4 regions of the Candidatus Pantoea symbiotica genome follow, and region 1 is predicted to be linked to each of the others. Evidence: predicted binding sites of a transcription regulator. Region 1 holds the regulator's gene; each other region holds the start of a gene.
The links. The regulator Fur, encoded in region 1, represses iron uptake genes when iron is present. The targets are predictions, from matches to a motif close to ATAATAATGAGAACNACTATCAA.

Region 1 (7,222 bases):
CTCAGTGCCATCGCGCCGGAACGCATCGAAAAAATGGTGATGATCGATATCGCACCCGTTGATTACCAAACGCGCCGCCACGACGAAATTTTTGCCGCTATTCGCGCCGTTACCGCCGCAGGCGTCACGCGCCGCAGTGAGGCCGCTGAGGTAATGCGCCAGCATATTGATGAAGAAGGCGTGATCCAGTTCATCCTCAAGTCTTTAGCCGAGGGCGAATGGCGCTTTAATGTGCCGGTGTTGTGGGATAACTACAGCACCATCTCCGGCTGGGAAGCGATTCCTGCATGGCCGCATCCGGCACTGTTTATCCGCGGCGGCGATTCGCCTTATCTGGATAATCAGCATCGCGATGCGCTGCTGCGTCAGTTCCCGCAGGCGCATGCACATGTGATCAGCGGAGCTGGACATTGGGTGCACGCCGAGAAACCCGATGCGGTGTTACGCGCCGTTCGGCGGTTTTTTAACCTGTAAAAGCAAAAGCTTGCCGCTTGCGCTTTAGGGTTGGCGTCAGGGAAGGCGCTGGAGTATGATGTCGCGCTAAAAATTTGCCACGGATATTTTTTCGCCGTGGTCGGGCCGATAATGTTTTAATCGCGCAGCGCCTTTCCGCCGTTCGCGCCCACTCAGTTTTACAAACCATGGCAAAAGAACAGACAGACCGCACTACGCTTGATCTCTTCGCAGACGAGCGGCGTCCTGGTCGCCCGAAAACCAGCCCGCTGACGCGTGATGAACAGTTACGCATCAACAAACGCAACCAGCTCAAGCGCGATAAAGTGCGTGGGCTGCGTCGTGTTGAGCTGAAGATGTCGAGCGAGGCGGTTGACGCGCTCAGCACGCTGGCCGATCAGCAAAACATTAGTCGCAGCGAATTGATTGAACAAATGCTGCTGGCACAGCTCAAACTGTCGTAACGCGCGAAGACCGCACGCTGGAACACAAAGTCACGGCTTTACAAGTTCCGCACTTTTTACCGGTCTGCTATTATTCGCATAACTGTGCAGTCAACTGACTTACTTTCACAATCAGGATTCAAGAGGTTACCTAACCCATGGCAATCGTAGGCATTTTCTTCGGCAGCGATACCGGCAACACTGAAAACATTGCAAAGATGATCCAGAAACAACTGGGTAAAGATGTCGCCGAAGTGCATGACATTGCTAAGAGCACCAAAGAGGATCTCGATGCATTCGACATCCTGCTGCTGGGCATTCCAACCTGGTATTACGGCGAAGCGCAGTGTGACTGGGATGATTTTTTCCCGACGCTGGAAGAGATTGATTTCAATGGCAAGCTGGTAGCGCTGTTTGGTTGTGGCGATCAGGAAGATTACGCCGAGTACTTCTGTGATGCGATGGGCACCATCCGAGACATCATCGAGCCAAACGGTGCGGTGATTGTTGGGCACTGGCCAACCGAAGGCTATCACTTTGAAGCCTCTAAAGGCCTGGCCGATGACAAAAACTTCCTGGGTCTGGCGATTGATGAAGATCGTCAGCCAGAATTGACCAACGAACGTGTTGAGAAGTGGGTGAAGCAGATCTTCGACGAGCTGCAGCTGAAAGAGATTATTGAAGCTTAATTCCCTGCTCTGTCCGATGTGCGCGCTGCCTCACATCGGGCAACGGAATTTCCTATAAAAATAATAGCTACGGTTTTTTAACTTTTCCCCGCAAATCTGTAGAATACCCGCAATGGTCATCCGCTTATTCCTCTGGCAGTAGAATGAGGCTGAGTGAAATGGAATCCAAAACCCAAGCGTCCTGAAGACGTTAGTGACGTTATCCTTACAACCTTTGGTGATTAAGGACGTTGCCTTGGTTTTCATTTCACTGCTTGAGTTCTATAATGAGACGCAAATGAGAATGCGCGTTGACCTAAACATTCAAGGCCCCTGCGCCGCAAGTGACTAGCAAAGTAACAGGACAATATCCGCATGACTGACAACAACTCCGCATTGAAGAAGGCTGGCCTGAAAGTCACGCTACCCAGACTGAAAATTCTGGAAGTGCTTCAGGGACCCGGCCCCGAGTCCCATCACGTCAGTGCGGAAGATTTGTATAAGCGCCTGATCGATATGGGCGAAGAGATTGGTCTGGCAACGGTGTATCGCGTTCTTAACCAGTTTGACGACGCGGGCATCGTAACCCGTCATAACTTTGAAGGCGGCAAATCTGTCTTCGAACTGACTCAGCAACATCACCACGATCACTTGATCTGCCTGGATTGTGGCAAAGTTATCGAATTCAGCGATGAATCAATCGAAACGCGTCAGCGTGAAATTGCCACTCGCCACGGCATCAAGCTTAGCAACCACAGCCTGTACCTGTATGGTCACTGTGCTCTGGGAGACTGCCGCGAAGACGATACGCTCCACGATAAGTAATTGAGTGTGCTATGCAGTATAAAAAAACCGGCTTAAGCCGGTTTTTTTATATCTGAAATCAGGCAACGAGCGTTTCCTGCAAGTAGCGCCAGCGCGGAATGGCGGTACTGCAATCCAGTACCGCCAGAGAAATGCGGCTTTGATTGGTGCCATTCATCATCTGCAATTCACGATACTGAATTGTGACTTCGTCGCTTTGCTGCGAAATGATGGCGTGCTCACTGGTGGCAATTCGCATCCCTTCACGCTGCCCCTGCAACTGGCGAAACAGTGTTTCCATCTCATTAAGATCAAGCTGTTTACCCTGAGGCGTAACCATTTTGAAGTCGGGATGAAAGTACGACAAGAACAGATCAATGCTGTCATCACTGCCTTCTGCCTGATTGAAAATACGTTCGATAAGCTGATGTAAAACCACCACGCTATGTTTGGCTTCCAGGGCGAGACTTGTCATTTTTTATCCTTTGATTACCCGCAGAGCAACGGCTGAGAGCGCATAGCCTACCTGAAAAAAAGTTTTTCACACTGGCAAATGGTTTAATTTTGCTAAAGTCAGAATAGTCGCAAATAAGGAATTAAAGGCTAATTGCAGCGGGCAGCATAAAAGGTCGTATCTGGTTAAATCGAGACAATAAAAAAGGGCGATTGCTCGCCCTTTCATGATCTTATCGTGCTAGCGACAAAATGTATTAATCGCCGATTTTTGCCCAGGTATCACGCAAACCAACGGTGCGGTTAAACACCAGTTTGGATGGCTGTGAATAGACGCTATCAGCACAGAAATAGCCTTCGCGCTCAAACTGGTATGGCGCCATTGGATCCGCTGCACGCAAACCTGGCTCAACGAAGCCCTGTTTGATTTCCAGTGAACTCGGGTTGATGGTGGTGAGGAAATCCTCAGCCGCGCCCGGATTTGGCACACTGAACAAACGATCGTACAGGCGGAATTCCGCTGGCAGCGCGTGAATTGCAGAAACCCAATGGATGACGCCTTTCACTTTACGGCCATCGGCTGGATCTTTGCTCAGCGTATCAACGTCGCAGGTACAGTAGATGCAGGTGATATTGCCTTCATCATCCTTCGCCACACGTTCGGCACGGATCACGTAAGCATTACGCAGACGCACTTCTTTACCCAGCACCAGACGTTTGTACTGCTTGTTGGCTTCTTCACGGAAGTCCGCGCGATCGATCCACACTTCACGGCTGAATGGTACTTCACGCGTGCCCATCTCCGGTTTGTTCGGATGATTCGGCATGCTGATGATCTCTTCGTGACCTGCAGGCAGGTTCTCGATCACCACTTTCAGCGGATCCATTACGGCCATCGCACGCGGTGCGTTTTCATTGAGATCGTCACGAATGCACGATTCCAGTGAAGCCATCTCCACGATATTGTCCTGTTTGGTCACACCAATACGGCGGCAGAACTCACGGATTGAAGCGGCGCTGTAACCACGACGACGCAGACCAGAGACGGTCAGCATGCGCGGATCGTCCCAGCCTTCGACAACCTTCTCGCTCACCAGCTGAGTCAGTTTACGCTTCGACATCACCGCGTATTCCAGATTCAGGCGTGAGAATTCGTACTGACGCGGATGCACCGGAATAGTGATGTTATCCAGCACCCAATCGTACAGACGACGGTTGTCCTGGAACTCCAGCGTACAGAGAGAGTGCGTAATGCCTTCAATCGCATCCGAAATGCAATGGGTGAAGTCATACATCGGATAGATGCACCACTTGCTGCCAGTCTGATGGTGATCGGCAAACTTAATGCGATACAGCACTGGATCGCGCATCACGATGAAACTGGACGCCATGTCGATTTTGGCTCGCAGACAGGCTTTGCCCTCTTCGAAACCGCCATTGCGCATCTTCTGGAACAGCGCTAAGTTCTCTTCCACGCTGCGATCGCGATACGGACTGTTTTTGCCCGGCGCCGTCAGGGAACCGCGATATTCACGGATCTCATCTGCTGACAGTTCATCAACATAGGCCAGGCCTTTGTTAATCAGCTCAACCGCATAGTTGAACAGTTGGTCGAAGTAGTCTGAGGAGTAACGAATGTTGCCGCTCCACTCAAAGCCCAGCCATTGCACATCACGCTTAATGGATTCGACAAACTCCAGATCTTCTTTTACTGGGTTAGTGTCGTCGAAACGCAGATTGCACTGACCTTGGTAGTCTTGCGCGATACCAAAGTTCAGGCAGATAGATTTCGCATGGCCAATATGCAGATAACCATTGGGCTCAGGCGGGAAACGGGTATGCACACTGCTGTGCTTACCGCTCGCCAAATCTTCGTCGATGATCTGACGAATAAAGTTCGTTGGGCGGGCTTCAGCCTCACTCATCTCAAAATCCTCAAAAACTATAACGGGTGATTTGTACCACGAAGTAACGGAGTATGATCCACAAAGCGCAGGAGGGAAACAACCGTTTGTTGGTCGTTTTAAAACAAAAAAGGCAGGAATCGCTTCCTGCCTTCTGGCTCAATCACAAGGACTTAGCCTTTAACCTCGTACAGCGGGGTTTGGCCTGCAACCACTGAACCGGTTGCCAGTAAATTCAGACCAGCGAAATCATCGCTGTTGCTGACCACAACCGGACTGATCATCGAGCGGGCGTTGGCATTGAGGAAGTCCAAATCCATTTCCAGGATTGGCTGGCCTGCAGTGACCGTTGCGCCCTCTTCAACCAAACGCGTGAAGCCTTTACCTTCCAGCGCCACCGTATCCAGACCCATGTGCACTACGATCTCGACACCGTTTTCCGCTTCAAGGCAGAACGCATGGTTGGTATTGAAGATCTTCACCACGGTTCCGGCGGTTGGCGCAACCACGGTTTTATCGGTTGGTTTGATCGCCAGACCATCACCGACTGCCTTGCTGGCGAACGCTTCGTCAGGCACATTTTCCAGCGCAACAATGTCACCGGTGACCGGCGCCAGCAGCGTGGCAATGACGGCTTTTTCACTGTTCAGCACGGCCTGAGGTTTTACTTCAGCAGCAGGCGCAGCCGTTGACGCGGCAGCGGATGCCGCAACCGGACCTTTGCTCAGGACAGTTTTCATTGCCATCGCAATGCTTTCTGCCTGAGTACCGACGATAACCTGCACGCTTTGTTTGTTCAGACGAATCACACCGGAAGCACCGAGACGCTTAGCCACACCCTCATTAACCTGCGCAGAGTCTTTAACGTTCAGACGCAGACGAGTGATACAAGCATCGATGTGGGTCAGGTTTTCTGAGCCACCCACCGCCGCAATGTAACGACGTGCCAGAGATTCTGTTTGGCTTTCACCGCTGCCGCTGTTATCGACATTTACGTCATAACCATCGGTTTCATCGCCCGCAGAGAGTTCGCGGCCCGGCGTCATCAGGTTGAATTTCTGGATGGTGAAGCGGAACACCGCGTAGTAGATAACGAAGAACACCAGGCCTTGTGGGATCAGCATCCACCAGTGCACTGCCAGCGGGTTACGCGTTGACAGCACCATATCCACCAGACCCGCACTGAAGCCGAAACCGGCAATCCACTGCATACTCGCGGCGATGAACACAGAAAGACCGGTCAGTGCCGCGTGAATCACATACAGCACCGGCGCCACGAACATGAAGGAGAACTCCAGCGGTTCGGTGATACCTGTAAAGAAGGCGGCAAAGGCCGCTGCCAGCATGATACCGCCGACTTTGGCGCGGTTTTCCGGGCGTGCGCAGTGGTAAATTGCCAGCGCTGCGCCTGGAAGACCGAACATCATGATTGGGAAGAAGCCCGCCTGATAACGACCGGTGATGCCCGGGATACCTGTACCTTCAGCGATAGACTGCGCGCCGCCGAGGAATTTAGGAATATCGTTGATACCGGCAACGTCGAACCAGAATACCGAGTTCAACGCGTGATGCAGACCAACAGGAATCAGCAGGCGGTTAAAGAAGGCGTAGACGCCCGCACCGATTGAGCCCATTTTCTGGATGTGTTCACCAAAGCTCACCAGTCCACCGAAAATGATCGGCCAGACATACATCAGTACGAAGGCGACGACAATCATCAGGAAGGAGACAAGGATCGGCACCAGACGACGGCCGCTGAAGAACGACAGCGCTTTTGGCAACTCAACATGGCTGAAGCGGTTATAAACCTCAGCAGAGAGAATACCCACCAGGATACCAACAAACTGGTTATTGATTTTACCGAAGGCGGCAGGTACCTGCTCCACCGGTATTTTCTGAATCATCGCGACCGCAGCCGGTGAACAGAGTGTGGTCACCACCAGGAAACCGACGAAGCCGGTTAACGCTGCTGCACCGTCTTTATCTTTTGACATACCGTACGCCACACCAATGGCAAACAGCACGGACATGTTGTCGATGATCGCCGAACCGGATTTGATCAACAGTGCCGCCAGCGCATTGCCTGCGCCCCAGCTATCTGGATCGATCCAATATCCAACGCCCATCAAGATTGCCGCTGCCGGCAGAGTCGCTACCGGCACCATAAGCGCGCGGCCGACCTTTTGCAGATATCCTAATACACTCACCTTATTCTCCCCCTATGAGACTGGCGTTTTGCCGTGGCGCAGGTTGATTTTATTATCCCGTCGCCCGGTACCTTGATGACACTTTTCACCACGTGGCGCAGTGTAAAGACAAATTAATTCGCCTCGCAAATTAAAACCACTGCAACTGTGACTTTAATCACCAAAATGGTGGTTTGATAATGCGAAATGCTAGCCAGCACCACAAACTTATTTTATGATGAAAAATATCGAGTCGCACTTTTCCCGGATGGCTACGCTTAAACGCATTACGCTTAAAGGCAGAAAACTTT
Region 2 (7,222 bases), 2.3 Mb from region 1:
ATAACCGACATCCGGCAGCTTGTTGGCCTGCGCCGGATGCTGGCTGGTGCTGTCGCGCGCCACCAGATCCTGCTGCGCATCCAATGCGTAGATGATCTGCGTGACGTCACCGCCAATCGAGATCACCCGCTCGGCCGCTACAGCGGGCAGCGCCAGCGCAGTCAGCAGCAACAAAAGTTTTTTCATGCTAACGCCTCCAGCGACATTACCTGCTCGCGCCAGCGCGCCTGCTCCGGCGTGCCTTCGCTGCGCTGACCGTACAGCTGCGCGATCTGCGTGCCGTCGGCGGCAAACAGTTCCAGGCTGGTGACGAAGCCGTCGCCGCTTGGTTTGCGCGTCACCCAACTTTCGCTGATGTGATCCGCCATTAAATGCAGCGTGAAACTCGGATTGAAAATGTTGATCCAGTTATCCATCGGCATCAGCTTCTCTACCGCGCCGGTAAAGATCTGCGTGCAGCCACGGTTGCCGATGAAAATCATGATTTCGTTGCCATCCTGCTGCGCCAGATCCAGCAACTGTGCCAGCGCGTCATTGCTCACCTGACGCGCCAGATCGTCCGCCACCGCGCGGAACGCCTGCGGGCGCGAGATGTTGTGACGCTTCAGCAGACCAAAGAACTGATGCACATCGGTGATGGCGCGCCATTCGGCTTCCACTTTGCTGGCATCAATCGCGTTGCTGTATTGCGGCGCGCTGGCGGGTTGCGGATCTAACGCCGCCGCGTTCTCTTGCACGAACTCCGCAATCAACGCATCCCACGCGGCGAAATCGGTGTTGTCGGTGGTGTAGATTTTCAGCACCGCATCAGCGTGGCGATCAAAAATCTGGATGCTTTGACGTTCTCCATGAGCGCTCTGCTCGCGCAGGAAGAATGCGCTGTGCCACTGACTCGGGAACAGACGCTGATCGAGCGCACGCGGGTTGAGAATCAGTCCGGCGTGTTCGCCGAGGTGCAGGTTTTCATATTTGCCCACCTGCTCGTGGACTGCATATTCATTGCGGGTAATGCTTTTGGTTTCACCTACCGCCGCCAGTGCCGCCAGCAGCGCAGGGAAATCGGTTTTTAACGCCTTTGTATCCTGGCCAACACGCGCTTCACACAGCTGCGCTTCGCCAATGCCCATCAATGCCGCGAGATCGCGGGCGTACTTTTTCGGATGCTCGCCTTTTAGCGCCAGATAGTGATCGTAACGTGGGTTCATTGCCTTGCTCCATGAAAATGCCCTGCGCTGCCGCAGGGCGAAAAGTGATTAGAAATCGACGTTCACACCCAACTGGAAGGTGCGGCCTGGCATCACCGCCAGGTTGATGTCATTGCGTTCCTGGGCATTGCTGCTGGTCAGCGTGCGGCTGCTGGTGTAATCCCAGTATTTGCGATCGGTAATGTTGTAGATGCCGCCGCTCAGCTTGACGTTTTTCGTCGCCTGCCAGTAAGCCGTCGCATCCACCATGCCGTAACCCGGTACGCGCATATATTCCGAGGTGGAATCAGTGATTGCCGTGCCGGTGTTGGTGTAGCTTTCGCGGTTGGTCGCCGTGGCCTGTTTGCCTTTCACGAAAGTGGCGGTCAGCGCTGCGCCGTAGCCGCGTGCTTTGTCATCCCACGCCAGGCCGACAATCGCTTTCAGTGGCGCGACGCTATCGAGATCGATGTACTTGTCACCGGCGTAGCTGGACTTCGATTTACCTTCGTTATAGCCCAGCGCAAAGGTGCTGCTTAGGCCATCGACCTGCGGGAACCAGGTGCCGTAATTCACTTTGGTGGCGATCTCAGCACCATAAATGTAGGCCTTATCGCGGTTTTCAGCCTGATAGCTGGTGTAGATGTTGCTCGGTACGTTGACGAACATCTCCGGATTGGCCGAGCGACGATAGCGGGTGTAAGCGATGAAGTTTTTGTACTGGTTGTAGAACACCGAGGTATTGACCGTTACGCCTTCAGTCGCCTGGCCTTTCAGGCCCCACTCGAAGTTGTTGCTGGTTTCGGTTTTCAGATCGGTGTTACCAATCAGCGCATACTGCGCGCTCCCCGCGTAGCTGGAGCCAAGGTTCCATGAACCATACAGCTGGCTGGTGGTAGGGAACTGCACGCCGCGTTTATATTGCAGATAGGTGGTTAGCGCTGGCGTTAAGTCGTACTGGAAGGTCAGCGATGGCAGCACTTGCGTATCGGAGTTGGTTTTGCCGTACAGCGCATCGACCTGCTCTTCGGTCAGCACCGTGCTGCCGTTAGTCAGATCGCCCAGATCCTTGGGTTTGGTGCTTTGATACATCACGCGCACGCCGGGAATAACCGCGAAGTTGTGGCTATCAAGATCGAAATTGATCTTATCTTGCAGGTAACCTGCCACCGCGAAGGTGCGGCTGTCAGACTGCGGCTGCGTGATGGCGCTAAAGGTGCTCGGCGTTGGCTCCTGACGGAACGGACGCTCGCTGTTATCCAGGCGCGCGTTGACACCGGCACTCAGCTCATGACGGCCCAGCGTTTTGGTGCCGCGCGTGTCGAAGCCATAGGTATCGACGTTGAAATCAGAGTAAACAAAGCCGTACTGGCTGGCGCTGGTTGGCAGATACGTATTGTCGTGCGCCTGCGTTTGCTGCCAGTAAAGGCGCGTGGTCAGCGTATCGATAAAGTCGTTGTACGGCGTCCACTCATCCGCAAGATTGATGCCCCAGCGGCGCGTATCACTCTGCTGCTGCGCGGTGCCCCAAACGGTGTTGCCGCTGGTGTCCCAGGTATCGTAATGGCTGTGATTGGTTTTGTGATAGTAATCGAAAGTAGCGCTCAGCTTATGTTGATCGTTCGGCTGCCAGATACCGGAGGTCATAAAGGCGTCAGAGTGCCAGTTGGCCGGATAAGCATCGATCACGCCGCTGTTGTTCTCGGTCTCCTGACCATCGCGACGACTGTAAACAAACAGGCCACGCAACTCGTCATCGCCGGCGGCGGCGGTGATGCCGTTGTGCCAGCTACGATTCGATGAGTCGTAACCGCTCTGATAACCGAAGTAAGTATTTTTGTCGCTGCTAAGGTAATCGTCGGCGCTTTTGTTATGGAACGAGACGTTACCGCCAATCGAGGTATTCGGCTGATCCACCGCCGTGGCGCCCTTCTCGATATCAACGCTGCCGAACATGTAGGGATCGATGTAATCGCGGCCAATACCAAAGGTGTTGTTGCCGGTGCGGCTGACGTAAGGACGTCCTGTGGCATCCGGAATCGGAATGCCGTCGATATCCATGCCGACGCGGTTACTCTCCAGGCCACGAATGTTGTAACCGGTATAGCCCGCGCGGTCGAAACCGCTTTTGCCGGCCGAGGATCCGCCGCTTGAACCGGTGGCGCTGATCAGCGGCTCATAACGCATAATCGAGCCGAAATCATTCGCGCCGCGTTTTTGCAACTCTTGTGCCGTAATGGTGGTTTTATTACCGGCCTGCTGTTTTGGCGCGGTGACGGTGAGAACCGGTTCATTGCTGGTGCTGTCGCTGGCGGCAAAGCTGCAAGCGGCATGAATGGCTGAAGATAAGATGGCAACTTTGAAAAGACGTTGCTGGGCCGTTCCCTGAAAGAGTGAAGACATGCGCGAAATACCTGGTTAATTGTTAGTATTCGCTCACTTGCTTGCTGCCTGAAAGTACGGGCTTTGGTTAAAAGACCGTAAAAAAATATGGACTTATTTTATGTAATAAATGATGTCGACAGGAATGTAATGCAAGTGGTAATCATTATCAACTAGCAGTAAGCTAAGATGTATCTTGGACCGCACATTTTGTTAACTTCATTATCTAAACGAGACAGGTTATGTCACAAAAACCAGCGATTACCATTCATTACTGCACACAATGTAACTGGCTGCTGCGTTCCGCCTGGATGGCGCAGGAACTGCTGCATACGTTTGCCGAGGATTTAAGTGCAGTGACGCTAAAGCCGGGAACCGGCGGCGTGTTTGAAATCACCATTGATGGTCAGGTGATTTGGGAGCGTAAGCAGGAAGGCGGATTTCCGGATGCGGCTGCGCTGAAGCAGCGCGTGCGCGATATTTGCTGGCCGGACCGCGCGTTGGGGCATGTGGATAAAAAGAAGAGTTGATTTTGGTTGGTGCGGTTTTCTGGGCGGTCGCCATGAATGGCGACCCTACGTTCGTCATGCTAACTTTTGGCGATTTTCTCGGCCGCCTGATGCAACGCTTCAATCACGATTTCCAGCGCCTCCTCCGAAATATCTTCCTGCGCCAGACGATGATTCAAGGTGTGTTTGATCAGGTGAATCGCCTGCTCAACCTGCGGAATGCTGCGGTTATTCACCAGAATCGCCAGTGAGGTTAAGCGCTCGATAATCGCATCCACATTGTCACGATTCTCCGCCAGCAGCGCCACGCCGCTCTCATTCAGCGCATAGGCTTTCCGCGATGCCTGCGCATCGACCACGCGAATCGCATCCATCTCTTCGAGCAGCGTCAGGTTGGGATAAATAATGCCGGGACTCGGGGAATATTCCCCTTTGGAGAGCTCTTCAACCGATTTGATCAGCTCATAACCGTGCGCAGAACTGTTGGCCAGAAAGTGCAGCATTAACAGGCGGATATCGCTGGCATCCAGCATCCGCTCCCGACGCTTCTTACGTGCGCCTGCACAGACGGCACGCTGTGCGTGATCGGACTGCCATGGAAAATCCCGCTGCTGTTTCATTGCCTTCCTGAGCGCTAATTAAGGGAGGTTGATAGTAGTCTGCCACCTGGCAAAATTCAACACAGGCGGCAGCGCGCGCGGCGTTTGCGTTATTTCTGATGCCAATAAGCTACGGCGCGCACGAAATCGGTATTTGCACCGCGTCCCTGGGTGAAGTAATCGCTCAGCAATTTCACCGCTTCGCCCTCGCCGGTCAGCCAGATGAAGTATTCGGTGGCGGGCAGCGCAATCTGATCCAGCTGTGCCGTTATCGGTGCCAGGTTATCGGCCTGCATGCTGCCGCTTCCCAACCAGCTCACCTGCACATTCGGCAAATCACCGAGATAATCGCGCCCGGTGGCTTCATCGGCATAGGCCAGCAGGTGAATTTCCTGCGCCTGGATTTCAGTGTAACGACGTTTAAAGGCCGGCAAACCGGTCTCATCACAGACGTAAATCTGGCAGGCATAATCTGTTGGTATCACCAACGAACCGCGCGGGCCGCCCATCGCAATTTGATCGCCCACTTTGGCTTGGTTTGCCCAGCTGCTGGCAACGCCGCCATCGTGGATGTAGAAATCGATGGTCAGAGAATCGACGCCGTTAAATTCCAGCGGCGTGTAATCACGCGCGGCAGGACGCACGCCATTTGGCCAAACGATGCCTTCATCGGTGATCTGCGGCAGCGCCAACTCAGCACCGGCATGTTCCGGGAAGAACACTTTGATGTGATCGTCAAACGATGGCGAGTTGAAGCCAGCAAGATCGCTGCCGTTGAAAACAATGCGCCAGAATTCACCGGCAATCAGCGTTTTGCTGACCACGGTGATATGGCGGAAACGCAGTTCATTGCGCACGCGGCGTGGCGCGCGTTCGGAAGGGGTAGTTTGCAAGTGGTGTCTCCCTAAAAGATAGTGAAAGTCATTCTCATCTGATGGGGAGAGAATAGTTATGATATATCTTCGACGCAATGCCGAAAAATGCTATCTGGGTGTTTGGTCGCCAGAATGGTACGCGCCATCGCAAAGGTCGCCATGAATGGCGACCCTACGGAAGGCATGTGCGAATGTAGGGGCGTCATTTATGACGACCTTCATAAAGGCTGCAGCAGATGGGAATTTTGTGACGGGACGAGATTAAGCCTGGTGATTGCCGCAGGTTACGAAACTGCCATCATCCTGGCTATGTTTCGGCAGCACATTGTCGCCGAGAATTTCATGCTGCGCGCAATGAGGTTGATGCGGATGCAGTCCGCCCGGCGGTGAAAAAGGCTCAGCCATCTGTGCACTTGCCAGCGAAGAAAACGCTACAAGCGCTGTCATGAGGAACAACGGTAGAAGTCGCATAATTTTTTTGTCTGTTCACTATAGCGGCCCGGAATGGACCAGAAATGCAGGTGATTATCCAGCCTGATGTGTGGCGGCTGGTGATTTACGCGGCCAATCAGGTTTCGATGAAGAATTTTACGCCGATTACCGCCTTGAGTTTATAAAATCGTGCGGTTTGTCACGGTTTACCGCACGAATTATGCATTACTTATCCGCCACCGGAATATAGAAGGTGCCTTGCAGCAGATCGGGCGTGCTGTATTTCAGATCCAGCTTGAGCAAATCTTTGCCCGCACGGCGTGCTACGCCCAGCGCTGGCAGGTGGTTGTAGTAAATCTCCGCGGTGAACGCGTTGATCTCTTCCGGCGCACCGTGCCAGTCAATCTCCGCATACAAACCACTTTCTCCGGTCCAGTTCTGCACGTTGCGCGGCAGTACATCGGCGTACTGACTTTCCAGCGCCTGGAACAGGCTGATGTGCTGCTGATCGGCAGAATGTACGCCTGGACTGAACTGGAAGCCCAGCCAGCCGCGATTCACGTGCTGACCAGCAAAAGCGATGAAGTCGCGCGTGTGCTGCGCCACCACATGGTTGTGGTGATCGATGTACTCCCCGAAGCGACATTCCCACTCAATCACTTCACCACACAGTTGAATCTCCGGCTTCTGCGCCAGACGCGCATTGACCCACTCACGCTGCGTGGAGATGCGGCTGTGGAAATCCTTCATCAGCATCTCCGGAATGCGGCGATAGGCACCCGGCGTCATTGAGAAGTGACTTTTAAACACGCGGGTAAAATTCTGCTGATTATCAAAGCCAAAGCGCACCGCAATATCAATCAGCGGCATGCTGGTCAAACGCAGCGCCATCGCCGCCATAGTCAGACGACGTTTGCGCGTGTAGGACGCCAGGGTTTGCCCGGTCATCTCTTTGAACATGCGCTGCATGTGCCATTTGGAGTAACCGGATTTCAGGGTAATCAGATCGATGTTGAGCTCGTCGGTCAGGTTCGCTTCTATCCAGTCCACCAGATCGTTGATGTACTGTTTTTTTACATTCAGGCTGAGCATGATTTTGATGGTCGAATGAGGTGGTTAACGTAATGAATTTGCGTTATTCGTCACATAAATATAACAAAAACGTATTACTAACGTAAGGAAGAGTAAACGTACCGAAGCGGGAAAAGCATTAATTGCTTAGGTTACTAACGTTTTTTTGA
Region 3 (7,222 bases), on a different contig from region 1:
ATTAATCGTTTGTTGGCAGGTTGAGGTTAGATACGTTTTTGTAGGGTCGCCATTTATGGCGACCGGCAACAACCGCGCACCGTAGGGTCGCCATTAATGGCGACCTCGTTCAAATACACTGGAGAATCATGGCTAAGCCCTCGATATTCTTAGATTTCAGTTTGCTTAAAAACAACGCATCGTTCCGCGCGATATTCTGCGCGCGCATGCTCTCGGTATTCGCCCTTGGCATGCTGGCGGTTGGCGTGCCGGTGCAAATTCAGGCAATGACTGGCTCCACCCTGCAGGTCGGCGTAGCAGTAATGCTCGACGGCATCGGCATGTTCATCGGCCTGCTGCTCGGCGGCGTGCTCGCCGATCGTTACGATCGCCGCAAGCTAATCCTGTTCGCGCGTGGCACCTGCGGCATCGGCTTTGTGCTGCTCAGCCTCAATGCCTTCAGCCCAGCGCCGTCGTTGCTGGCGCTCTACTTCCTCGCTTTCTGGGATGGCTTCTTTGGCGCGCTTGGCATGACAGCGCTAATGGCGGTGATCCCATTAATCGTTGGACGTGAACATCTGGCAGAAGCCGGTGCGCTCAGCATGCTAACGGTGCGCCTCGGCGCGATTCTGTCGCCCGCGCTCGGCGGTATGATCATCGTCGCGGCGGGTGTCGGTTGGGCTTTTGCGGTCGCCGCGATTGGCACGCTGGCGACGCTGATTCCGCTGGTGCGTTTACCGTCGATGAAGCCCGAACAGCAGGAACCCGAACATCCGCTGCGCGCGCTGGCAAGCGGCATGCAGTTTGTCTGCCAGCATAAAGTGGTCGGCGCGGTAGTGCTGGTTGGCTTGCTGCTCAGTATGGTTGGCGCGGTGCGTATTCTGTTCCCGGCGCTGGCGCTGACCTATCACGCTGATGCGTCCGCATTAGGATTGATGTACTCGGCGGTGCCGCTGGGTGCAATGATCGGTGCCTTTACCAGCGGCTGGGTGCAGCAGTTGGTGCGTCCCGGATGGGTGCTGATTGGCTGCGCGCTGCTGGCGTTTGCCTGCATCGCCTCGCTCGGCCTTTATAGCCATCTGCTGCCCGCGCTGCTGGCGCTGGTGTGTTACGGCTACAGCAATGCCATCGCCTCGCTGTTGCAGTTTATGCTGACGCAGCATCACACGCCGGATGCGCTGCTGGGACGCGTCAACAGCCTCGGGACCGCGCAGGATGTCACCGGTGATTCCGTTGGTGCATTAGGTTTAGGTGCGCTGGCTCGGGCGCTGGCACCGCTCAGCAGCGTGCTGTGGTTTGGCGGATTGGCGGCGGGATTGCTGGTGCTGCTGTCGCTGGCGGCGCGCGGCCTGCGTACGGCGCGCCTCGGTGAACAACCGGACGCGCCGCAAGCCGCTACGGCAGATGCTTAACGGCTAAACTGCCGCTCGATGCTGCTGAGCATATTGCTGGCGCTGTAGTAATCGAGGCGGAAAGTATCGTTACCCACGGCAAAGATGTCGTGCTGCTGTACTGCAGGCAGATGGGCGAGGAACGGATTCTTCGCCACCTGCGGCACGGTTTTCTCATCGGCAGCAAACAACAACAGCGTGTTGCCGGTGATGTCATCGGCCATGTTTTCCCCGTTCAGCTGAATTATGTCATTGCGCTTACCCATGCTGGTGCTGCCCTGAAAACTGGCGGGCGGTGCGGCCAGCGTAAAGCCCAAATCCTGTAACAGCGCGCCCTGCGCCGATGCTGGCGTCCACAAGTTCATTCCGCGTCCATCTTCGTAATAGACCAGCGCAGAGGTCGGCTGCGGCGGCAGCGTGATCTTGTGACGCACCGCGTCTACTCGTTGGTCGAACGCTGCAATCACCTTTTTAGCATCGGCTTCATGGCCGGTAATCTCACCCAGCTGCAAAGCCAGGGCTTGCCAGCTCTTATCGCCGTAATCGATCACTAACACCGGGGCGATGGTTTGCAGTTGATCGTAAAGGCGCAGCGCCGAATCGCCGCCGGTGGCAGCAATCACGATCAAATCTGGCGCTTCGGCAGCAATGGCTTCGGCGTTCGGCTGCGAGATGTAAAGCGGCTTAACCTGACGCGCTTTGGCCACCGCGCTCCATTGCGTGAAAAAGCCCTGCGCATCCGACACGCTGCTGCTGCGGCTGGTGGCACCGGAACCGACCAGCGGCGCGTTAATCGCCAGCAAGGTGCCACTCAGCGTGACGCTGGTAGAGACAATACGCTGCGGCGGCTGTTGCAGCGTGAACGGGCCTTTCGGTGTGCCGATAGTGCGCGGCCAATCGGCGCTGGCTTGTACATGGGTGCAGATGAAAAACAGGCTAAGCAGCAGAGAAAGAGCGGGGAAACGCATCAGGTTGTCCATCACTTGATAGTTGAGAATAAATATCATTATCAAAAATAAGTGCGGGTGCAAGGGAAATTCTTTATGTGAGAGCGGTCGCCATGAATGGCGACCCTACATATTCATGCGCACCTGGTTGAAATTATTGCAGTGAATATCGCGCCATCGGCGCCACATCCTTAATCACGCCATTGGCCTTCATATATTCACCAAACGCCTGATAACGTGCCTGATCAAATTCCGCACTGTGAGCGGCGAAATACGGCAGCGTTGCCTGCCACGCTTCGTGATTGAGCGGCGTATTCAGCTCGGGATATTGTTTAATAAACGCCTGCCACGCTTCCTGCGGATGCGCGCGCAGCCACGCCACACCTTCATCCAGACCACGTAAAAACGCCGGAATACGTTTGTCTTGAGCAGCGGTCTTCTGGTTCGCCACAATGATCAGCTCGTCATAAGCAGGCACGCCGTAATCTTCCGGCTTGAACACCGTTGGCTTGGCGCCTTTGTCTTTCAGATCCAGCAGCTCGTAGTTGCGGAAGATAGTCATCGCGCCATCAATCTTGTGCGTCAGCAGCGCGGAGGTGCCATCCATATTCAGGTTGATAAGCTTCACCGAGTCAGCATCAACGCCCTGTGATTTCAGCATATTGCGGATCGCCACATCTTCGGTGCCCGGCACCGCGTAGCCGATGGTTTTGCCAGCGAAATCTTTCAGCGAGTGGATATCGCCTGACACCGTGGTCAGCGTATTCAACGGCTGATTAATCAACGTGCCGACGCGGATCACCGGCACCTCTTTATCCACCAGCGTGTAGAGCTGCGGCTGGTAGCTGATGGCGAGGTCGACTTTGCCTGCCGCCAGCAGCAATGGCACCGAAGCGGAATCGGCGGGCGCGATCATCTCCACATCCAGCCCCTCTTTCTTAAATGCGCCGCTGTGCTGGGCAGCAAAAATCGCCGCGTGGTTGGGGTTGATAAACCAGTCGAGCAGCAGGCGAACTTTTTCCGCAGCCTGCACGTTAGCGGTCGCCAGCAGCAGCAACGCGGTCAATGCGATTCGTAGGGTATTCACGGTACTTCCTTATGTAGATTGCCAGAGGATTTTCTTACGCATCAGCGCCACGCTGCCCGAAAGCAGCAGCGCCAGAATCAGTAACAGCAGCAATGCTGCGAAGCTGGTGGCAGTTTCCAGTCGCGCGTTGGATTGCATCATCAGATAGCCGAGCCCTTCGCTGGCGCCAACCCATTCGCCAATCACCACGCCAATCGGAGCCAAAACCACCGCCATTTGCAGGCCAGAGAAAAATTGCGGTAACGCGGCGGGCCAACGTACACGCCAGAAGATACGGAAGCGCGATGACGTGCTGGTTTGCGCCAGTTCCAGCCAGCCGCCCGGTGTGCGGCACAATCCATCGAACAGCGATAAGCACAGCGGGAAGAACAGAATCAAAGCTGCCACCACCACTTTCGAGGCGATACCAAAACCGAGCCACAGCACCAGCAGCGGCGCGAGAGCAAACACCGGTATCGCCTGGCTGGCGGTGACCAGCGGAAACAGCACGCGACGCAGCAGCGGACTGGCCGCCATCAGCACCGCCAGCGTCACGCCCGCGCCAACGCCCAGCAGCAGCGCCAGCACAATTTCCGCCAGCGTATAAAGCGCGTGATGCCACAGCAGTTGACGATGCAGCCACAGCGCTTCGAGCACTGCCTGCGGCGCGGGCAGCAGGAAAGTTGGCACGCCGCTGTGACGCGCCAGCAACCAGCCGCACAGCAGCACCACGATCAGGTAGATCGCGCTAAACAATGTTTTCATAGGTATTCAGTCGGGAGAAGAGTTGCGCCTGCGCCTGCAGCACGTCGGGATGATCAAACGCACGCGGCGCGTCACCGGCGGGAACCGGCCAGCTTTCGATGGCCAGCGGCTGGCCTTGCAGCAGCAGAATGTCATCGGCCATGCGGCACGCTTCCAGCGGATCGTGCGTCACCAGCAGCACGGTTTTACCCTGCAGTAATTCGGCAGTCAGCGTTTGCAGGCTGAGTTTGGTCATCACATCCAGCGTGGCGAAGGGTTCATCCATCAGCACCACGTCGCGCTGCGCATAAAGCGTGCGTGCCAGCGCCACGCGTTGCCGCATGCCGCCCGAAAGTTGCTGTGGCGGCGCATGCGCCACGTCGCTGAGTTTCACCTGCTCCAGCAGCGCCAACGCGCGCGGACGATCTGGCTTTTCGCCGCTAAGCCGTGCCGACAGCATCACGTTGTCGAGCACCGTCAGCCACGGATAGAGCAGATCCTGCTGGCCCATCCACGCCACATTGCCGCTTAAGCCCTGCACCGCGCCCTGCTGCGGCTTGAGTAAACCGGCCACCAACCGCAGCAGCGTACTTTTGCCGATGCCGCTGCGCCCCAGCATTACCGTGGTTTTGCCGCCGCGCAGTTGCAGGTTCAGCCGCTGACACAGCGGTTTATCGCCCCAGCTAAAACTCACATCGTTGAAGAAAATGTCCTGATTCATGGGCGATTGGCCGCCAGAATCGCCAACTGATGAAATCCACGCTGCGCCAGCGTGTTAGCGGCCTGCGCGGCGCGGATGCCGCTGGCGCACACCAGCACGATGCGCTGTTGGGCGGGCGGCTGCCACGCCGCAATCGCCTGCGGCAAGATGCGCTCAACGCCATCCGCCACGCTGACCGGCGCTTCTTCACAGCTGCGCAGCTCGACAATGCAGTCATCGGCGGCAAGCATTGACGGGTCGATAAACGGCACCGCATGTTCCGGCTCTTCCGCATCATCAAAGCGGAACTGGCGGAAATGCCAGTTCACGAAGTCGCAATTCACCAGACAACCAAGCGGTGAAGGCTGTAACTCCAGCAGCACGCTGAGCGCCATCTGCGCCTGCATCGCGCCGAGCGTCGCCACCGCCGGGCCCATTACGCCGGCGGTGTTGCAGTTCGCCGCCGATGACGGCAAGCGCGGAAATACCGCGCGATAGCTCGGCGATCCGCCACAGAATCCACCGACGTAACCTTGCCTGCCCAACACCGAGGCGCTGATCAGCGGAATACCCGCCTTCATGCAGGCATCCGAAAGTTGATAGGTGACGGCAAAGTTATCGGCGGCATCGATCACCAGATCGCAGCCCGCGAGCGCCTGCTGCACATTGCTAGCGCTCAGCGACTGCTGCACTGCTTCTATCTGCACTTGCGGATTACGCTGCTGCAATGCCTGCTGCGCGCGCAGCACTTTGGGCTGGTCGATATCCTGCTCAGTAAACAGCGTTTGCCGATGCAGGTTATGTAGCGCCACCACATCGTCGTCATACAGTCGAATATGGCCAACACCCGCGCCCACCAGCTGCGGCAATAACGTGGCGCCCAATCCGCCCGCACCCGCCACCAGCACGCGCGCGTCGAGCAGCTTCTGCTGCCCTGCTTCGCCGATTTCCGGCAGCATCATCTGGCGTTGATAACGTTGCATGTTTTCCTGCCTCAACTCAGATTTGCCAGGCCAAAGATCGGCGTGGAAGCGGCTGCCATATCGCGCTTCTCCATCAATCCGGCAGCGCGCGCGGCTTGCCCGGCTTCAATCGCCAAACGGAAGGCGTTGGCCATGCCGATCGGATCGCCCGCTTTGGCGACGGCGGTGTTAAGCAGAATGCCATCGAAGCCCATCTCCATCGCCTGCGCCGCCTGCGACGGCGCGCCAATGCCAGCATCAATGATCAGCGGAATGTCACTGAACCACGCACGCATGGCGCGCAGACCGTCGATGTTGCGCAAGCCCTGACCGGAACCAATCGGCGCGCCCCACGGCATCAACAGTTCGCAGCCCGCCGCCAGCAGCTTTTCGCCAACGATCAGATCTTCAGTGGTGTACGGAAACACCTGAAAACCCTCTGCGCTGAGGATGCGCGCGGCTTCAACCAGTGCGAAGGGATCGGGCTGCAGTGTGTCGGCGTGACCAATCACTTCCAGCTTGATCCACGCGGTGTTGAACAGTTCGCGCGCCATGTGCGCGGTGGTGACGGCTTCTTTCACCGTGTGACAACCGGCGGTATTCGGTAACACGCGGATGTTGAGGCCGGTCAGCAGTTCGCGGAAAGCCGCGCCCGCCGCGCCTTCGCGCCGCAAACTGACGGTGATGATATCGGTGCCGGAGGCGGCAATCGCCTGCTGCAAAATGGCGGGCGAAGGATAACCGGCGGTGCCAAGCAGGAAGCGTGATTGTGGGTCAAAATCGTAAAACATCGCTTAACCTCCCTGCATCGGTGACAGCACTTCAAGCTGGCAACCTTCATCCAGCAACTGCGTGTGGTACTGGCTTTTTGGCACAAACGCACCGTTGTAGGCGGTGGCGACGCAGGCCACGTCGATTTGCTGCTCGATCAGCAATTCGCTCAGGCTTTTTGCCTGCGTGCTGATGAGGCGGCCGTTAAGCTGAATGTTCATTTTTAAGTTCCCCAGAAAGACGCTGCATCAGCTGCTCTGCCAGCATCGGTGCCAGCAGAAAACCGTGGCGATACATGCCGTTGAGATAAAAGATGTGATTGTGATAGTGGATTTCCGGCAGATTCGCCGGATAAGCCGGACGCAGCCCACTGCCGCTTTCAATGACGCGCGCTTCGGCTAAGGCCGGATGGATGGCGTAGGCGGCGCTGAGCAACTCCATCATGGCGCGCGCGCTGATGGCACTGGCATCGTCGCTCTCGATCATGGTGGCGCCGAGCATAAAGTGGCCACCGCGACGCGGCACCAGATAGCAGGGAAAACGCGGATGCAGCAGACGAATCGGGCGGGAAAACTGCACTTCTTCGCTGTGCAGAATCAGCATTTCGCCGCGCACCGCACGCAGGCGCGGCAGTTCCGGCGCGGCGTGGATGCCGCGACAAT
Region 4 (7,222 bases), 690 kb from region 1:
TCCTGAATCGCCTGTAACCACAAACTCACCGCTGGCGGCACCAAACCGGTATCGGTGACCTGATGCTTCTCGATCAGCGGGAAACAGAGCGTGGCGCTGGGATCGGCGGCCAGAATCACCTGACCACCGGCATAAAATACGCCGAGCGAGCCCGGTGAGCTCATAGCGAAGTTATGCGGTGCGGGCAGGGCGATGAGATAGCGCGTATCGGCGGTCACGTGGCAAATCTCATCACTGGCGCGAATGCTGTAGTAATAGTCGTTGTGGGTGCGCGGAATCAGCTTCGGCGTGCCGGTGCTGCCGCCAGAGAGCTGGAAAAACGCCACTTCATCGGCGGCGGTTGGCGTGGCGACGAAATCACCCGCAGCTTCCGCCATCAAGGATTCCAGCGTGTTTTCCGGCTGGTTGTCGTTGCGCAGAATCACCTGCTGCAGTGAAGGTTGCGCATCGCATAGCGCGCTGATAAAGCTATCGTCAGCAAACAGCGCGTGAGTGCGATCGGCAATCAGCAGCTTAGGTTCGATCTGCGCCGCATAGGCGCTCAGCTCGGTACGCTGATGGCTGAACAGGGCGAATACCGACGCCACGCCGAGCTTAAACAGCGCAAATACCGTGACATAAAAATCAGCCACATTGCCAAGCTGCACCAGCGCCGTATCACCGTTTTGCAGACCACGACGCTGCAGCGCGGCGGCCAGATTGCTGCTCAGCACATCCATTTCGCGATAGCTGATTTGACGATCGCCATCAATCACCGCGATGGAATCGTTGTGCTGATGACGCGCCAGAATGTCGGTCATCGGCACATCCAGCCAGTAACCTTTTTCGCGGTAGCGCGCAGCCAGATCGTCCGGCCAGCGAGTATAGGGAATGCTCATGCTCTTTCCTTTATTGCAGTCCAAAGGCGCGCAACATGGTGTCCAGCTTCACGCCGGTTTCACGCCACTCTGATTCGGGTTGGGAGTCGGCGACAATGCCCGCGCCAGCAAACAGGCGCACGCGCGTACCCTGCACGGTGCCGCAGCGGATGGTGACGACCCATTCGCCGTTGCCTTGGCTATCGCACCAGCCGACGATGCCGCCAAACAGTTGGCGATCAAAAGGCTCCAGCTGCTGAATGAGCTGCTGCGCGCGCTGATGCGGGAAGCCGCTCAACGCTGGCGTTGGATGCAGCAGGCAAGCCAGCGACAGCGCATTTTCGCGCTCATCCTGCACTTCACCGTCAATTTGCGTGGCGAGATGCCACAAAGTGGCGGTGGTGATCAGCGATGGAATGGTTGGAACCGACAGCAAACGGCTGCGCGGCTGCAAGGTGTCGCGCATCGCATCGGTCACCAGTTTGTGCTCATGACGATCTTTACCGGAATCCATCAGCGTATCGCCTGCAGCACGATCCTGTTGGGCATCGTCGTGATTGCGCCGCGCCGAACCCGCCAGCGGACAAGAGCTAAAATCGCGCCCCTGTTTGCGCAGCATCAGCTCCGGACTGGCGCCAATCAGCGCACCGCCTTGCGGCAGCGGCAGATGGAAATGGTAGCTGTTGGGGTTCTGCGCAATCACGCGCTGCATCAGTGCGGCGGTATCAACCGGCTGTTCGGTGACGATATCCATCAGACGCGACAGCACCACTTTATCCAGATCGCCGCGCTGCGTGGCCGCCACCGCATCGGCCACCATGGTGGTAAACACGTCGTGGTCCGGTATCGCTGCGCGGCGACGCACCTGCGGCAGATCGCTGACGTTTTGCGGCAGCGCGTTTTGCAGGTCGGCGCGGTTAAACGTCTGATAGGTCTCAGGAATAAACAGCGCAGCCGGCTGGCTGACGTCAAACGGGATCGCACCGACCAGAATCGGATTGTCGATGCCCTGTTTTTTCGCCGTCGCAAAATGCTGACGCAGCTGTTGTTGGAAATCACCGTCCAGCGACGCGGCATCTGCTACCGGCGCGGTAATGGTGGTATAGCATCCTTGCGTTGCCAAACTACGCCACGGCGAGGTAAAGAGGAAACCACGGCTTAGCGCGGAATAATCCTTCAGCCAGGCATTTTCAAACGTGGAAGATTCCACCATAATTTTCACCTATAAATGATAAGATTATTAAGAATGATTATCATTTTTATTATGGGCCTGTAACCTACGTCGATTGGGCAAAGGTGTCAATCCATTCGCGGGATTTCAGCTGCGTTTAAACGTAATCAGGCGCTGACGCTAAGCAGGGCAATATGCTAAAAAGTGGACCAAAACTTATGAATAAATGCGGTTTTTGGGGCATTGCAGCCCTTATATGTGTTTTCCAGACTTTCACCAGCATCGCCCATGCCGAACAAGGTTGGCCGCGCACCGTGCAGGGCGCCAACGGATCGATCATCCTCAATCACGCGCCGCAGCGCATTGTCTCGACCAGCGTCACGCTAACTGGCTCGCTGCTGGCTATTGATGCGCCAATCATCGCATCCGGCGCGACCGCGCCGAACAGTCGCCTGGCTGACGATCAGGGTTTCTTCCGTCAGTGGAGCGATGTTGCCAAAAAGCAGCATCTTCAACGTCTGTACATCGGTGAACCGAATGCCGAAGCGGTTGCTGCGCAAGCGCCGGATCTGATCATCGTCAGCGCTACCGGCAACGATTCTGCCATCAAGCTCGCCGAACAATTCTCGGCTATTGCACCGACGTTGGTGGTCAATTACGACGACAAAAGCTGGCAGGATGTTGTGACGCTGTTAGGCAAGGCCTCCGGTCACGAAGCGCAGGCGGCGCAGCGCATTAAAGCTTTCGACGATCGCGAAGCAGCGCTTAAAAAAGCCATCACGCTGCCACCGCAGCCGGTTTCCGCTATGGTGTGGAATGGCGGCGGGCGCGCGGTCAATCTGTGGACCGCAGCCTCGGCGCAGGGCAAGCTGCTGGAACAACTTGGCTTTACCCTGGCAGCGCCACCGGCGACGGTTGAGCAGGGGCACAGCATGGGACAACGCAAAGACATCATTCAGCTATCGGGCGAAAGCGTTGCCAGCGGCCTGACTGGGAAAACTTTCCTGCTGTTTGCCGCTGACGATAAAACCACCCAGTCGGTGCTAGGCAATCCGTTCCTCGCGCAAAACGCTGCCGTGCAGAACAAGCAGGTGTACGAGCTGGGCGTCGATTCGTTCCGTCTCGATTACTACAGCGCCAGCAATCTGCTGGCGCGTCTGGAAAAGCTGTTCGTTAAATCATGATGCCTGTTCCGCCAGCTCTGGCGCTGGCGGATGGTAACGACGTAAACGGCCCATCACCAACCACATCAATATGCCCAGCAGCGCCGCCGCAAAGCCAAACACGGCGGCGGCCTGCGGTGGCAGCAACCATGAACCCATCGCACCAATCACCGCCGCACCAATCGCATCGCCGGTCACGTTCTGCGCGGTCCACAAGCCGTTGATACGGCCTAACAGATGATCCGGCGTTAATGCCTGAATCATCGCGTACTGCACCAGGCTGTTGATGGCGCTGAAGTAACCGAAGGCGACTAAACAGGCTAATGCCAGCGGCAGGTTCGGCATCAGACTAAACAAACCCAGCGCGATAAACGCCGCAATCGCGCTGCCGAGCACCAGCTGTCCGGGACGCGCGGCGTGTTTAAGCTTACCGCTAGTGAATGCGCCGATCGCCGCTCCGAGCGGTACGGCGGCGTACATCAGGCCAAGCTGGTCCGCGCTTACGGACCAATGCGGCGCGAGGGATGGATAGAGCACGCGCACCGCGCTGGCCAGCGTCACTAATGCGCCAATCAGCGCCACCATGCCGACAATCGGGCTGGCGAAAAGAAACTGCACGCCCGCGGCGAGGGATTTCAGCGGATGTTCACGCGGCTGCGGCGGAGGCGGCAAGGTCGGCAACTTCAGCAGCGTTAACACGGTAAGCAAAGTGCCGAAGGCGGCGAGGGCGTAGTTCCAGGTTACGCCGCCATGCGCAATCACCAGACCGGCAATCGCCGGCGATAAAATCGAGCCGAAGCGCACCGTCAACATGGTGATCGCGCCCGCCTGCATAATGTTTTCCCTGCCGACCAGCGCGGGTGTCGCCGCCAGCAGCGCGGTCACGCCAATGGCGCCGAAAAAGCCATCCCAGAAACCAAGCAGATAAACCGCGATCAAAGAGGGTTCCGGTAGCGCGGCATTGATGGCGAGCGCGATAAAACCTAAGCCGCAGGTGGATCGGGCAAACAGAATCAGCTTTTTGCGTTCATGGCGATCCGCCAATACGCCGCCGGTGAGCAGGCCGATAAACATGCCCGCAGCGGCCAGCGTCACCGCCAATCCCACCAGCAGCGGTGAATTTGTCATGTGCTGGATCTGCACCGGCACCGCCACGGCGAGCATGCCGAGTGCGACAATCGAGATAAAACGCGCGATAAACACCGCGCGAAAAGCCGGATGGGTTTTCAGCAGTGAGAGATCGATAAAGTGGGAAGATTTGTTCATGTGTTCGCCTTATTGCACCAATTTTCCTCATCGTCCGCGAGGCGAGTCATGGTAACATAGCTAAACGCGAGTAATAACGATAACCATTATCAAGTTACATCGCGCATGCGACGACGTTGAACAGTGAAGGTTTAGAACGCTATGCGCCAGATTCGTGCATTAGCAGGCTCAGGGATTCTGCTCTTGCTCCTCATCGCGCTCAGCTTAATGCTGGGGGCAAAATCAATACCGCTTCCCGATGTTTATCATTCGCTTACCACCTCCTGTAACAGCGCGGAGTGCGTCATTGTGCGTGACGCGCGCCTGCCCCGTACGCTGGCCGGTTTGCTGGCGGGCGTGGCGCTCGGCCTCGCCGGTGCATTAATGCAGAGCCTGACGCGTAATCCGCTGGCCGATCCCGGCATTCTTGGCGTTAACGCCGGAGCCGGTTTCGCGGTAGTAATTGGCATTGCGCTGTTCGGTGCTGACTCGCCGGTAGATTGGCTCGGCTTCGCCTTTGGCGGCGCGCTGTTGGCTTCCGTGCTGGTGGCGATGACCGGCGCGATTGGCGGCGGGCGCGTCAATCCGGTGCGTCTGACGCTGGCCGGCGTGGCACTGGGCGCGGTGCTGGATGGATTAACTTCTGGCCTGTCGCTGCTCAATCCTGACATCTACGATCATCTGCGCTTCTGGCACAGTGGTTCGCTGGATATTCGCAACTTCTCCACGCTGCGCACGCTGTTCCCGGCGGTGCTGATCGGCAGCATGGTGGCCATTGCGCTGTCGCAGGCGCTAAACAGTTTGAGTATGGGCGGCGACATGGCGACCGCGCTCGGTACGCGAGTGGCGCGCACCCAACTGCTTGGCCTATTGGCGATTGCGCTGCTGTGCGGCGCAGCCACAGCGGCGGTCGGCCCGATAGCCTTTGTTGGTTTGATGACGCCGCACTTTGCCCGCTGGCTGGTGGGTAACGATCACCGCTGGATGCTGCCCGCGACCGCGCTGGTCACGCCGATTCTGCTGCTCGCCGCCGATATTCTTGGCCGCCTGCTGGTGGCGGGCGAGCTGCGGGTTTCCATCGTTACGGCGATGCTCGGTGCGCCGATGCTGATTGTGCTGGTGCGCCGTAAATTGGGCCGGGGTGCAATATGACGCGTCGTCTCTGGCTTCATACGCTTTGGCTGCTGTGCGCCTGCGCTCTGCTGGCCTGGCTGGCGATGACGCGCGGCGCATTGCAGATCAGCAGTGAACAGATCTGGCAAATTCTGCTCGGGCAGGGCGCCAGCAACGTCAAGCTGATCGTGCTGGAGTGGCGCTTGCCGCGCGTGCTGATGGCGCTGTTGATTGGTGCGGCGTTAGGCATCAGCGGCGCGATTTTCCAGTCGCTGCTGCGCAATCCGCTCGGCAGCCCGGACATTCTTGGCTTCAACACCGGCGCTTACAGCGGCGTGCTGGTAGCGCTGGTGCTGTTCAATCAAAGCATCACGGCGATGACTGGCGCAGCCTTGATTGGCGGCATCGCCACGGCGGCGCTGGTCTATCTGTTTGCCTGGCGCAACGGCGTGGAAACCTTCCGGCTAATAATCGTCGGCATCAGCGTGCGTGCGCTGCTAATGGCGTTGAATTCATGGCTGATTATCAGTGCCTCGCTGGAGTCGGCGTTGAGTGCGGGCTTGTGGAGCGCCGGATCGCTCAACGGCATTACCTGGGCGAAAACGCCGCCGGTGATTGCGGTGCTGCTGCTGGCGTTACTGCTGATGGCGCTGCTGGCGCGGCGGATGCGTTTGCTGGAGATGGGCGATGATACCGCCTGCGCGCTCGGTGTGCCGGTGGAGCGCAGCCGCATGTGGCTGATGCTGATTGGCGTGGTGCTTACGGCGGCGTCTACCGCGCTGGTCGGGCCGATTTCGTTTGTCGCGCTGCTGGCACCGCAGATCGCCCGTCGTCTCGGCGGCGGCGTCAAAGGTGCCTTGCCGCTGGCGGCGTTGTGCGGCGCGCTGCTGCTGATAGCCGCAGATTTCGCCGCACAGCATCTGTTCCTGCCTTATCAATTACCGGTTGGCGTGATAACCGTCATCCTCGGTGGACTTTATCTGATTGCTTTACTGGTGCGGGAGGCGCGACGCCAATGACCGAGATCCCTTCACGTCTGCGCGGCGATAGCCTGACGCTGGGCTACGACAAAAAGGTGGTGGCAGAGAATCTGTCGGTGGCGATTCCGCAAGGTGAGCTGACGGTGATTATCGGCCCCAACGCCTGCGGCAAATCGACGCTGCTGCGTACGCTGAGTCGCCTGCATACGCCGCTGAAAGGTGAGGTGTTGCTGGATGGCGCGGCCATTGCCAGCTATCCCACTAAAGAGGTGGCGCGGCGTCTGGGCCTGCTGCCGCAAAGTTCCAACGCGCCAGCGGGCATTAGCGTCACCGAGCTGGTGGCGCGCGGACGCTATCCGCATCAGGCGCTGTTTGGGCGCTGGCGTGCGGAAGATGAAGCGGCGGTGCAGAACGCGATGCGCGCCACCGGCGTGGCCGATTTGGCGCAGCAGTCGGTGGATACGTTATCAGGCGGTCAGCGCCAGCGCGTGTGGATTGCCATGGTTTTGGCGCAGGAAACGCCATTACTGCTGCTGGATGAACCGACGACCTGGCTGGATATCACCCATCAAATTGAGCTGCTGGAATTGATGCAGGATCTTAATCAGCAGCATGGTCGTACGCTGGTAGTGGTGCTGCACGATCTCAATCACGCTTGTCGCTATGCCACGCATTTGATAGCGATGCGTTACG

Region 2: ACXIZX_RS15440 (TonB-dependent receptor domain-containing protein) is a predicted target of Fur. The motif match lies at 3,717-3,739, and genes of this name have one in related genera.
Region 3: fepB (Fe2+-enterobactin ABC transporter substrate-binding protein) is a predicted target of Fur. The motif match lies at 2,361-2,383, and genes of this name have one in related genera.
Region 4: ACXIZX_RS01915 (isochorismate synthase) is a predicted target of Fur. The motif match lies at 2,098-2,120, and genes of this name have one in related genera.

What each region holds. Positions count from the first base shown of each region.
Region 1 covers NZ_JBSZHR010000002.1:964,353-971,574, reverse strand. The annotation lists gene ybfF (esterase) at 1-474, shown strand, start outside; gene ybfE (LexA regulated protein) at 642-917, shown strand; gene fldA (flavodoxin FldA) at 1,055-1,585, shown strand; gene fur (ferric iron uptake transcriptional regulator) at 1,940-2,389, shown strand; gene ACXIZX_RS05040 (hypothetical protein) at 2,448-2,843, opposite strand; gene glnS (glutamine--tRNA ligase) at 3,079-4,746, opposite strand; gene nagE (N-acetylglucosamine-specific PTS transporter subunit IIBC) at 4,899-6,932, opposite strand.
Region 2 covers NZ_JBSZHR010000002.1:3,220,825-3,228,046, forward strand. The annotation lists gene ACXIZX_RS15430 (heme/hemin ABC transporter substrate-binding protein) at 1-186, opposite strand, end outside; gene ACXIZX_RS15435 (hemin-degrading factor) at 183-1,205, opposite strand; gene ACXIZX_RS15440 (TonB-dependent receptor domain-containing protein) at 1,254-3,587, opposite strand; gene ACXIZX_RS15445 (Rdx family protein) at 3,809-4,096, shown strand; gene ACXIZX_RS15450 (PadR family transcriptional regulator) at 4,156-4,695, opposite strand; gene ACXIZX_RS15455 (siderophore-interacting protein) at 4,785-5,567, opposite strand; gene ACXIZX_RS15460 (hypothetical protein) at 5,811-5,954, opposite strand; gene ACXIZX_RS15465 (SEC-C metal-binding domain-containing protein) at 5,955-6,011, shown strand; gene ACXIZX_RS15470 (helix-turn-helix domain-containing protein) at 6,207-7,073, opposite strand.
Region 3 covers NZ_JBSZHR010000003.1:840,607-847,828, reverse strand. The annotation lists gene ACXIZX_RS24580 (amino acid adenylation domain-containing protein) at 1-24, shown strand, start outside; gene entS (enterobactin transporter EntS) at 129-1,391, shown strand; gene fepB (Fe2+-enterobactin ABC transporter substrate-binding protein) at 1,388-2,338, opposite strand; gene ACXIZX_RS24565 (ABC transporter substrate-binding protein) at 2,472-3,404, opposite strand; gene ACXIZX_RS24560 (ABC transporter permease) at 3,414-4,148, opposite strand; gene ACXIZX_RS24555 (ABC transporter ATP-binding protein) at 4,132-4,848, opposite strand; gene ACXIZX_RS24550 (ThiF family adenylyltransferase) at 4,845-5,810, opposite strand; gene ACXIZX_RS24545 (thiazole synthase) at 5,822-6,580, opposite strand; gene thiS (sulfur carrier protein ThiS) at 6,584-6,781, opposite strand; gene ACXIZX_RS24535 (FAD-dependent oxidoreductase) at 6,765-7,222, opposite strand, start outside.
Region 4 covers NZ_JBSZHR010000002.1:277,620-284,841, forward strand. The annotation lists gene ACXIZX_RS01910 ((2,3-dihydroxybenzoyl)adenylate synthase) at 1-878, opposite strand, end outside; gene ACXIZX_RS01915 (isochorismate synthase) at 889-2,070, opposite strand; gene fepB (Fe2+-enterobactin ABC transporter substrate-binding protein) at 2,247-3,212, shown strand; gene entS (enterobactin transporter EntS) at 3,207-4,457, opposite strand; gene fepD (Fe(3+)-siderophore ABC transporter permease) at 4,599-5,588, shown strand; gene fepG (iron-enterobactin ABC transporter permease) at 5,585-6,568, shown strand; gene ACXIZX_RS01940 (ATP-binding cassette domain-containing protein) at 6,565-7,222, shown strand, end outside.